2 regions of the Aquibaculum sediminis genome follow, and region 2 is predicted to be linked to the other one. Evidence: predicted binding sites of a transcription regulator. Region 2 holds the regulator's gene; the other holds the start of a gene.
The links. The regulator HrcA, encoded in region 2, represses chaperone genes, less so after heat shock. The targets are predictions, from matches to a motif close to GTTAGCACTCNCCNNNGGNGAGTGCTAAC.

Region 1: groES (co-chaperone GroES) is a predicted target of HrcA. The motif match lies at 1,451-1,479, and genes of this name have one in related genera.

Annotation. Positions count from the first base shown of each region.
Region 1 covers NZ_JBFCVK010000001.1:26,536-30,774, forward strand. The annotation lists gene groL (chaperonin GroEL) at 1-1,048, opposite strand, end outside; gene groES (co-chaperone GroES) at 1,106-1,393, opposite strand; gene hflX (GTPase HflX) at 1,607-2,890, opposite strand; gene hfq (RNA chaperone Hfq) at 2,971-3,225, opposite strand; gene ABZ720_RS00155 (HAD family hydrolase) at 3,352-4,059, opposite strand; gene ABZ720_RS00160 (D-amino-acid transaminase) at 4,056-4,239, opposite strand, start outside.
Region 2 covers NZ_JBFCVK010000001.1:280,391-284,629, forward strand. The annotation lists gene ABZ720_RS01305 (elongation factor G) at 1-213, shown strand, start outside; gene ABZ720_RS01310 (nucleotide exchange factor GrpE) at 304-1,011, opposite strand; gene hrcA (heat-inducible transcriptional repressor HrcA) at 1,049-2,107, opposite strand; gene rph (ribonuclease PH) at 2,283-3,017, shown strand; gene rdgB (RdgB/HAM1 family non-canonical purine NTP pyrophosphatase) at 3,056-3,655, shown strand; gene hemW (radical SAM family heme chaperone HemW) at 3,659-4,239, shown strand, end outside.

The sequences.
Region 1 (4,239 bases), 250 kb from region 2:
TGATCTGGGCGACCCGAGCTTCGATGTCCTGCTTCTGGCCCGCACCATCGACGATGGTGGTCTCTTCCTTGGTGATGTCGATCTTCTTCGCTTCACCAAGCATGTCGAGAGTGACGTTTTCGAGCTTAATGCCGATGTCCTCGCTCACGACCTGACCGCCGGTCAGAACAGCGATGTCCTCGAGCATGGCCTTGCGGCGATCGCCGAAGCCCGGAGCCTTCACGGCCGCGACCTTCAGGCCGCCGCGCAGCTTGTTGACCACCAGGGTCGCCAGGGCTTCGCCCTCGACATCCTCGGAGATGATCAGCAGCGGACGAGACGACTGAACCACGGCCTCGAGCACCGGCAACATGGCCTGCAGGTTCGAGAGCTTCTTCTCGTGCAGCAGGATGTAGGGGTTCTCGAGCTCGCAGATCATCTTCTCGGAGTTGGTCACGAAGTACGGCGAGAGGTAGCCGCGATCGAACTGCATGCCCTCGACGACTTCGAGCTCGGTCTCGAGGCTCTTGGCCTCCTCGACGGTGATGACACCCTCGTTGCCGACCTTCTGCATGGCCTCTGCGATCATCTCGCCGACCGTACGATCGCCGTTGGCGGAGATGGTGCCAACCTGAGCAACTTCCTCCGGCTTGGAGATCTTGCGCGAACGGCTGCGCAGATCCTCGACCACCACGGCCACGGCAGCATCGATGCCGCGCTTCAGGTCCATGGGGTTCATGCCGGCGGCCACCGACTTGGAGCCTTCGCGCACGATGGCCTGGGCCAGAACGGTCGCGGTCGTCGTGCCGTCGCCGGCGGTGTCGTTGGTCCGGGAAGCGACCTCACGCACCATTTGGGCGCCCATGTTCTCGAACTTGTCGGAAAGTTCGATCTCCTTGGCGACCGTCACACCGTCCTTGGTGATGCGCGGGGCGCCGAAGGACTTATCGAGAACCACGTTGCGGCCCTTGGGACCCAGGGTCACCTTCACTGCGTCGGCGAGGGTATCCACGCCGCGCAGCATGCGCTGACGCGCATCCGTGCTAAATTTAACTTCTTTCGCAGCCATGCGTTCGCTCCTTGCTGCTGGAATTCTTCAATGATCGAGGGCGCTTCGCGCTTACACTCAGGCGAGCACACCCATGATGTCGGACTCGCGCATGATCAGCAGCGTCTTGCCGTCGATCTTCACTTCGGTACCGGACCACTTTCCGTAGAGGACGGTGTCGCCTTCCTTGACGTCAAGCGGGTTAACCTTGCCGTCATCGCCCCGGGCACCCGGGCCCACGGCAACGATCTTGCCCTGCTGCGGCTTTTCCTTGGCGGTGTCCGGGATGATGATGCCGCCGGCGGTCTTCTCTTCGGCGTCAAGCGCCTCCACCACCACGCGGTCGTGCAACGGGCGGAACTTCATTCTCGTCCTGCTCCCTTTATCCGGAGGTCTGTATCTATTGTCGGGGACGGAGCCCCTTCTGGCACTCACCTGTCGTGAGTGCTAACGATCCCGGAGATAGGCAGTCGGACCGGCGAAGTCAACCTTAGTGAACAGCCGTACCGCCGGGACGTGGTTGCGATGTCAGGGCGTCGCGATGTCAGGGCGTCGTGATGTCGGGCTTCGCGATGCTGGTCAGTGTTCCGCGGGAACGGAGGGACCCGACCCGTCCTCCTGCATGGGCAGGCGGTCGAAGCGTGCGCGCTCGATGGGAGAGAGGCTGACACGCAGCCACGTGTGGCCGTCGCCTTCTTCCCGGTCCAGGACCTGGCCATGCTGATAGAGCCAGGCCAGCGTCTTGCCGTCGGCCGCGTCCACTTCCAGTTCCAGGACTTCATGGTCGCGCTGCAGCCCCTGACGCACCGCTTTGAGCAAGTCAGGCAGGCCTTCGCCGGTGAGCGCGGATACGGCCACCAGATGGTCTTCGCGCGCGCACTGCGCCTGCAATGCAGCGCGCGCCTCGGGCTCCAGAAGATCGATCTTGTTGAAGACCTCGATGACCGGCCGTTCACCGGACTCGCCCGGACCGAGTCCGAGATCGTGCATGATCGCGTCCACCGACGCCTTCTGCTCTTCATGCTCCGGATCGCTTACATCGCGCACGTGCACGATGACATCAGCAGAGATCACTTCCTCCAGCGTGGCCCGGAAGGCCGCGACCAGATGCACCGGCAGATCGGTGATGAAGCCGACTGTATCCGAGAGAATGATGGTCTCGCCCGACGCCAGCTCCAGCCGCCGCATGGTGGGGTCGAGCGTGGCGAAGAGCATATCTTCGGCCATGACGTCGGCCCGGGTCAGCGTGTTGAAGAGCGTGGATTTTCCGGCGTTGGTGTAGCCCACCAAAGCCACGACCGGATAGGGCACCTTCTGTCGTGCGCTGCGATGCAGGCCGCGCGTGCGCTTGACCTGTTCGAGATCCTTCTTCAGCCGGAGGATCTTCTCATCCAACATGCGCCGGTCGAGTTCGATTTGGCGTTCACCCGGACCGCCCATGAAGGCGCCACCGCTGCGCTGACGCTCCAAGTGAGTCCAGGAGCGCACCAGACGCGAACGCTGATAGGTCAGCGCTGCGAGATCGACTTGCAGTCGCCCTTCCTTGGTCCGGGCGCGTGCCCCGAAGATCTCCAGGATCAGGCCCGTGCGGTCGATGACCTTGCGATCCAGTGCGCGCTCCAGATTGCGCTGCTGGCCAGGGGAGAGCGTGCAGTCGAAAACCACGAGATCGGCTTCCGTCCCCTCGGCCTGGGACGCCAAGCGCTCGACGACCCCTCCGCCAACAAAGGTCGCCGGATAGGGGCGGTCGATCGGGGCGATATCCGTGCCCACAACCTCCAGCCCGATGGCCTGGGCGAGGCCGATGGCCTCCTGCAAGCGGGCATCGGCCGAACGCTCCGATTGCCCAGGCCCAGGCTTCACTGCTGGATGCAGCACCAGGGCGCGCCCCGCACTCCCTTCGGTAGTAGGGGTGGTCGCGCTCTGCTTAGAAGTCTCTTGCGTCAGTCCTCGGCTCCTTCCTTGTCGGTGACCTCGAACAGCTGAATCGGTGCCGATGGCATGATCGTGGAGATCGCATGCTTGTAGACGAGCTGCGAGTGCGCGTCGCGACGCAGCAGCACGCAGAAATTATCAAACCAAGTGACAATACCCTGCAGCTTCACCCCATTGACCAAGAAAATCGTGACCGGAATCTTGTTCTTGCGGATGTGGTTGAGGAAGACATCTTGTACGTTTTGCGACTTTTCACCGGCCATTGCGTTAGACCCTCTTCTTTCTCTTTCGCTTCATTATTGGCGCTTCGTTATTCGTATGGGCCATTCGAACCAAGCGCAGCAATGCCTGGTCGGCTCCAATCCATTTCGCTGGCGCATCGGCCGCCATCATGCCGGATGCATCGCTTCTCCGGAAAACCTTGCCTGGGACGCCGTCTCCACCAACGCCAACAACGCTGAGAAGTCCGGCAGGTGCGCCGCCACACGCACCCCCGCGAACTCGCCATCGGCGGGTGCTTCCTGGCGCAACAGCACGCCCGTGCAGCCGGCATTGGCCGCACATAGCAGATCGACATCGGTATCGCCGATAAACCACACAGCAGAGGTGGGTTCCACCTGCATCGAACGCAAGGCCATCCGGACCGGTTCTGCGTCAGGCTTGTCCCGGGTGGCATCGTTGGCCCCCACGACGGCACCAAAGTAGTCGGACCAAGCCAATGCCTCGACTTCCCGCCGTAAATAGGGCCCAGCCTTGTTGCTGACCACCCCCATCGGCACGGACAACTGCGCCAAGGTTGCAAGGCAGGCCTGCGCGCCCGGCAGGCTTCGCAGGCCTTCCAGATGCCGTTGCGCGAAGCTGTCGTAGAAAATCGTCATCGCCTCGTCGGCCTGCGCGCCGAACAGCTTGGGGAAGGCTTCGCGCGCCGACTCGCGCACGCGCTCGCGTGCTTCCTGCAAGGTCCAGGGGGTCATGCCGAACGCGAGAAACGTGTCCTTCAGGGCCAGATGAATTGTGCCCCAACTATCGATCAGGGTGTTATCCCAGTCGAAGAGGATCGCCGCAGGCGCCGGCAATGTGGCTTGCGCTTCCGTCAAGCCGCCTGCTCCTGCTTTTGACGAGTGGCCGGATCGGCGGTTACGTAGTCGATGTAGAGCTGACGCAGGCGCATGGTCAGCATGCCGGGGTGCCCGTTGCCCACCGGCTTGCCGTCGATCTCGACGATGGGCATGACCAGATTGGTGCTCGATGTGAGAAAGGCTTCGCGCGCGGCATAA
Region 2 (4,239 bases):
CAGATCCTCGGCTTCGACGCGCGGCCCGGCTGGCAGGGCTGGGACGAGGTGCAAGCCCACATGCCGCAAGCGGAACTGCGCGATCTGATCATCGAACTGCGATCGCTGACCCTCGGCGTCGGCTCATACAGCGCCGAATTCCACCATCTGCAGGAACTGCACGGGCGCGAAGCCGACAAGGTGGTCGAAGCCGGCCGTCAATCGACCGCTTGACGCCAGAGCGCCGATCACCGGCTTGAGCAACGCGTCCTCAGGCGGACAGCCAACAATGGTGGCTGTCCGCCTGGGGTACGCAACGCAATCTCAGGACTGCGGCTCTTCGTCGGCGGACTCGTCTCTAGCGGTCTCGTCGGGGCCTTTGGCAGCACCCGGCGCCGGACCGCCCTTTGCGACGGCGACACGCGCCGGCCGCAGCAGGCGTTCGTGCAGCACGTAGCCGATCTCGAACACCTGGGCGACGGTGCCCGAGGGCTTGCTGGGATCCTGCACCTCCATCATGGCCTCGTGGCGGTGGGGGTCCAGCTTCTCACCCAGAGGATCGACCCGCGCGACGCCATGCTTGGCCAGCGTGTCCAGCAACGCCTTTTCGGTCATCTCCACGCCCACGAGCAGCCCCTTGAGGCGCTCGTCAGACTCGGCGGCCTCTGCCGGCACCGACTCAACGGCGCGATGCAGGTTGTCGGCGACGGGGAGCAGATCCTTGGCCAGGGGGGCCGCCGCATAGCGCAGCGTCTCCTCGCGTTCGCGCTTGGCCCGGTTGCGCACGTTCTCGGTCTCAGCCAGAGCGCGCAGCAACTGGTCCTTCAACTCGGCAACCTCCTGGCGCAGACCATCGGCTTCAGCCTTCAGGACGGTGAACGGATCGTCGCTGTCCAGACCCTCTCCTTCCGAAGGCGCGGCAGCGTCCGATTCAGGAAAATCGAGCACCTCGGCGCTGGCATCCGCGGCCTCGTCCTTCGTGTCGTCTCGCGGGGCATCCTTGCCGCCCGGTGGCGTGCTTTGCGTGACCATGGATCCTTTCCACTACTCTACTGTTGGGAGATGCCGCTCATCCAAGCAGGCGGCCGATCACCTTGGCGGTGTAATCGACCATAGGGATGATGCGGGCATAGTCGATGCGAGTCGGGCCAATGACGCCAATCGCACCGACAATCTGCTGTTGCTGATTGTAGTAGGGCGCAATCACCGTTGAACAACCGGTCAATCCGAAGAGCTCGTTCTCCGTGCCGATGAAGATCTGTACTCCCTCGGCGCGCTCGGTCAGGGAGAGCATGCGCAGCAGGGCTTCCTTCTGCTCCAGCGCCGCAAAGAGATGCCGGATGCGCTCCAGGTCTTCAATGGCCTGCACATCGGACAGCAGCTGAGCCTGCCCCCGCACGATGAGCGCCGCCCCGCGCTCCCCTCCGGCCCAGGTGGCCAGGCCGGCCTGAACCACGCGGCCGGTCAACTCATCGAGCTGGGCGCGATGACTGCGGATCTCATCGGCAATGTCCTTCTGGGTATCGCCTAAAGAACAACCCTTCAGCCTGTGCGACAGGAAATTTCCGGCCTCGACCAGGGACGAGGGCGGCAAACCCATGGGCACATCGACGATGCGGTTTTCGACATTGCCCGATTCCGTGACCAGCACGACAAGCGCCCGACCCGGCCCGAGCGCCACGAACTCGATGTGCTTGAGCGGCTCGTCCTGCTTGGGGGCCATCACCAAGCCGGCGCAACGCGAGAGGTCGGACAGCAGGCGTGTGGCCTCTTCCAGGACCTCCGGCACGGAGCGCCCGAAGGCTGCGCACTGTCCTTCGATCAACTCCTGTTCGTCCCGGCCGAGATTGCCGCGTTCCAGAAGTCCGTCCACGTACAGCCGCAATCCCTGATCGGTCGGCAGACGGCCAGCCGAGGTGTGCGGCGCCATCAGCAGCCCCAGATCCTCCAGGTCGGCCATTACGTTGCGGATGGTGGCCGGCGACAGGTCCAGGCCCATTTTGCGCGCAAGTGTGCGCGAGCCGACCGGCGCGCCGGTTTCCACATAGGCGTCGACGATCGTCCGCAGAATGTCGCGCGAACGTGCGTTGAGCACGCTGCTCAGGGAGGGGTGAAGCGGTTCGCTCATGCGTAGGCCAAGCCGAGTAGGGACCTCATTCAGGAAATTCTAGTACGGAAAGGCATTTAGTCCACAGTGACGGTGCTTTCAACGGGCCGAGCCGAGAAGCCGGCCTTGCCGTGCTGGACGCGACGCCAAGCCCGCATTAGGGTCCGGCCCTCCAAACATGTCCAGGAGTGGTCCCATGCCTGCGAGCGGGCGTCCCAGCGGCCGTGCGGCCGATGCCTTGCGCACCATCGATTTTCAGATCGACGTCAACAAGTATGCCGAGGGCTCCTGCCTCATCTCCTTCGGCGACACCCGCGTGCTTTGCACCGCGAGCATCGAGCAGTCGGTGCCGGGCTGGCTGCGCAACAGCGGCCGCGGCTGGGTCACGGCCGAGTACGGCATGCTGCCGCGGGCGACCGACACCCGCACCGACCGCGAGGCCGCACGCGGCAAGCAGAGCGGGCGCACTCAGGAAATTCAGCGTCTCGTCGGCCGCTCGCTTCGGGCAGTGACCGATCTGAAGGGCTTCGGGGAACGCCAGATTCGCATCGACTGCGATGTGCTGCAGGCCGATGGCGGCACGCGCACCGCGGCGATCACGGGCAGCTACGTCGCGCTTCACATGGCGTTTGAGCATATGCGCCGCCTGGGTGCCGTCACACGCATTCCGCTGCTGGAGCCGGTGGCAGCCATTTCCTGCGGCCTGTACCAAGGCACGCCGGTGCTCGACTTGGACTATGCGGAAGACTCCCAGGCCGAAGCCGACGCCAACTTCGTCATTACGGGTTCGGGGCAGTTGGTGGAGGTGCAGGCCACCGCGGAGAAGACTGCTTTCCGGCGCCAGGAGCTCGACGCCTTGCTGGATCTGGCCGAGAAGGGCGTGAGCGAACTTGTCACGCTGCAGCGCGAGGTGCTGGGCCTCTCCGATTAGACTTGAAGCCAGGGCCCGAACAGGCGACATGCTCAGCCATGAAACGTGACATTCCCGGGCGCAAGCTGGTGATCGCCAGCCATAACCCCGGCAAGGTGCGGGAGATTGCCGATCTCCTTGCGCCCTTCGATCTGGAAGTGACATCCGCCGCCGACTTCGGGCTGCCTGAACCGGAGGAAACCGGCACGACCTTTGCGGCCAATGCCGAGCTCAAGGCCCGTGCTTCGGCCAAAGGCACGGGATTGACCGCACTGGCCGATGACAGCGGTCTGGCCGTCCGGGCGCTGGGCGGGGCGCCGGGCATCTACTCTGCGCGCTGGGCCGGCCCGGACAAGGATTTCACGGTCGCCATGGAGCGGGTGGAGCGCGAGCTCGGCGACAATCCCGATCGCGGCGCCGCCTTCGTCTGCGCCCTGGCGCTGGCCTGGCCCGACGGTGCAACCGAGGTCTTCGAGGGACGGATCGAAGGAACGCTGACCTGGCCGCCGCGCGGCACCCGCGGTTTTGGCTACGATCCCATCTTCCTGCCCGAAGGTGACGAGCGCACCTTCGCGGAATTGGAGCCGGCGGAAAAGCACGCGATCAGCCATCGCGCCCGCGCCTTCGCCCAACTCGTCGACCGCCTGCGCGCAGGCTGACCCATGGCGCAGGCTGCCCCCGATCCCGGGTTCGCGCTCTATGTCCACTGGCCCTTCTGCCTGGCCAAGTGCCCCTACTGCGACTTCAACAGCCATGTCCGGGCCAAGGTGGATCAGCAGCGCTGGCGCCGCGCACTGCTGGCGGAACTGGACCACTTCGGACGGCGTACCGCGGGACGCAAGCTGACCTCTGTCTTCTTCGGCGGCGGCACACCCTCGCTCATGGCGCCCGAGACAGTGGCGGCAATCCTCGAGCGGCTGCAGAGCTATTGGCTGCTGGAACCGGCTCTGGAAGTCACTTTGGAAGCGAACCCAACGTCCGCGGAAGCTGAGCGCTTTGCCGGCTTTGCCGCGGCCGGCGTCAACCGGCTGTCCATCGGAGTGCAAGCCTTGGACAACGCCGCCCTCGCCTTCCTCGGCCGCCAGCACTCCTTCGAAGAAGCCCTGCAGGCCGTTGCCCTGGCGCGACAGAGCGTGCCGCGCTTTTCCTTCGACCTGATTTACGGTCTGGCCGGGCAGACACAGCAGGCCTGGCGCGAAGCACTGGCGCGCGCGCTGGACGAAGGGCCGGAGCATCTCTCGCT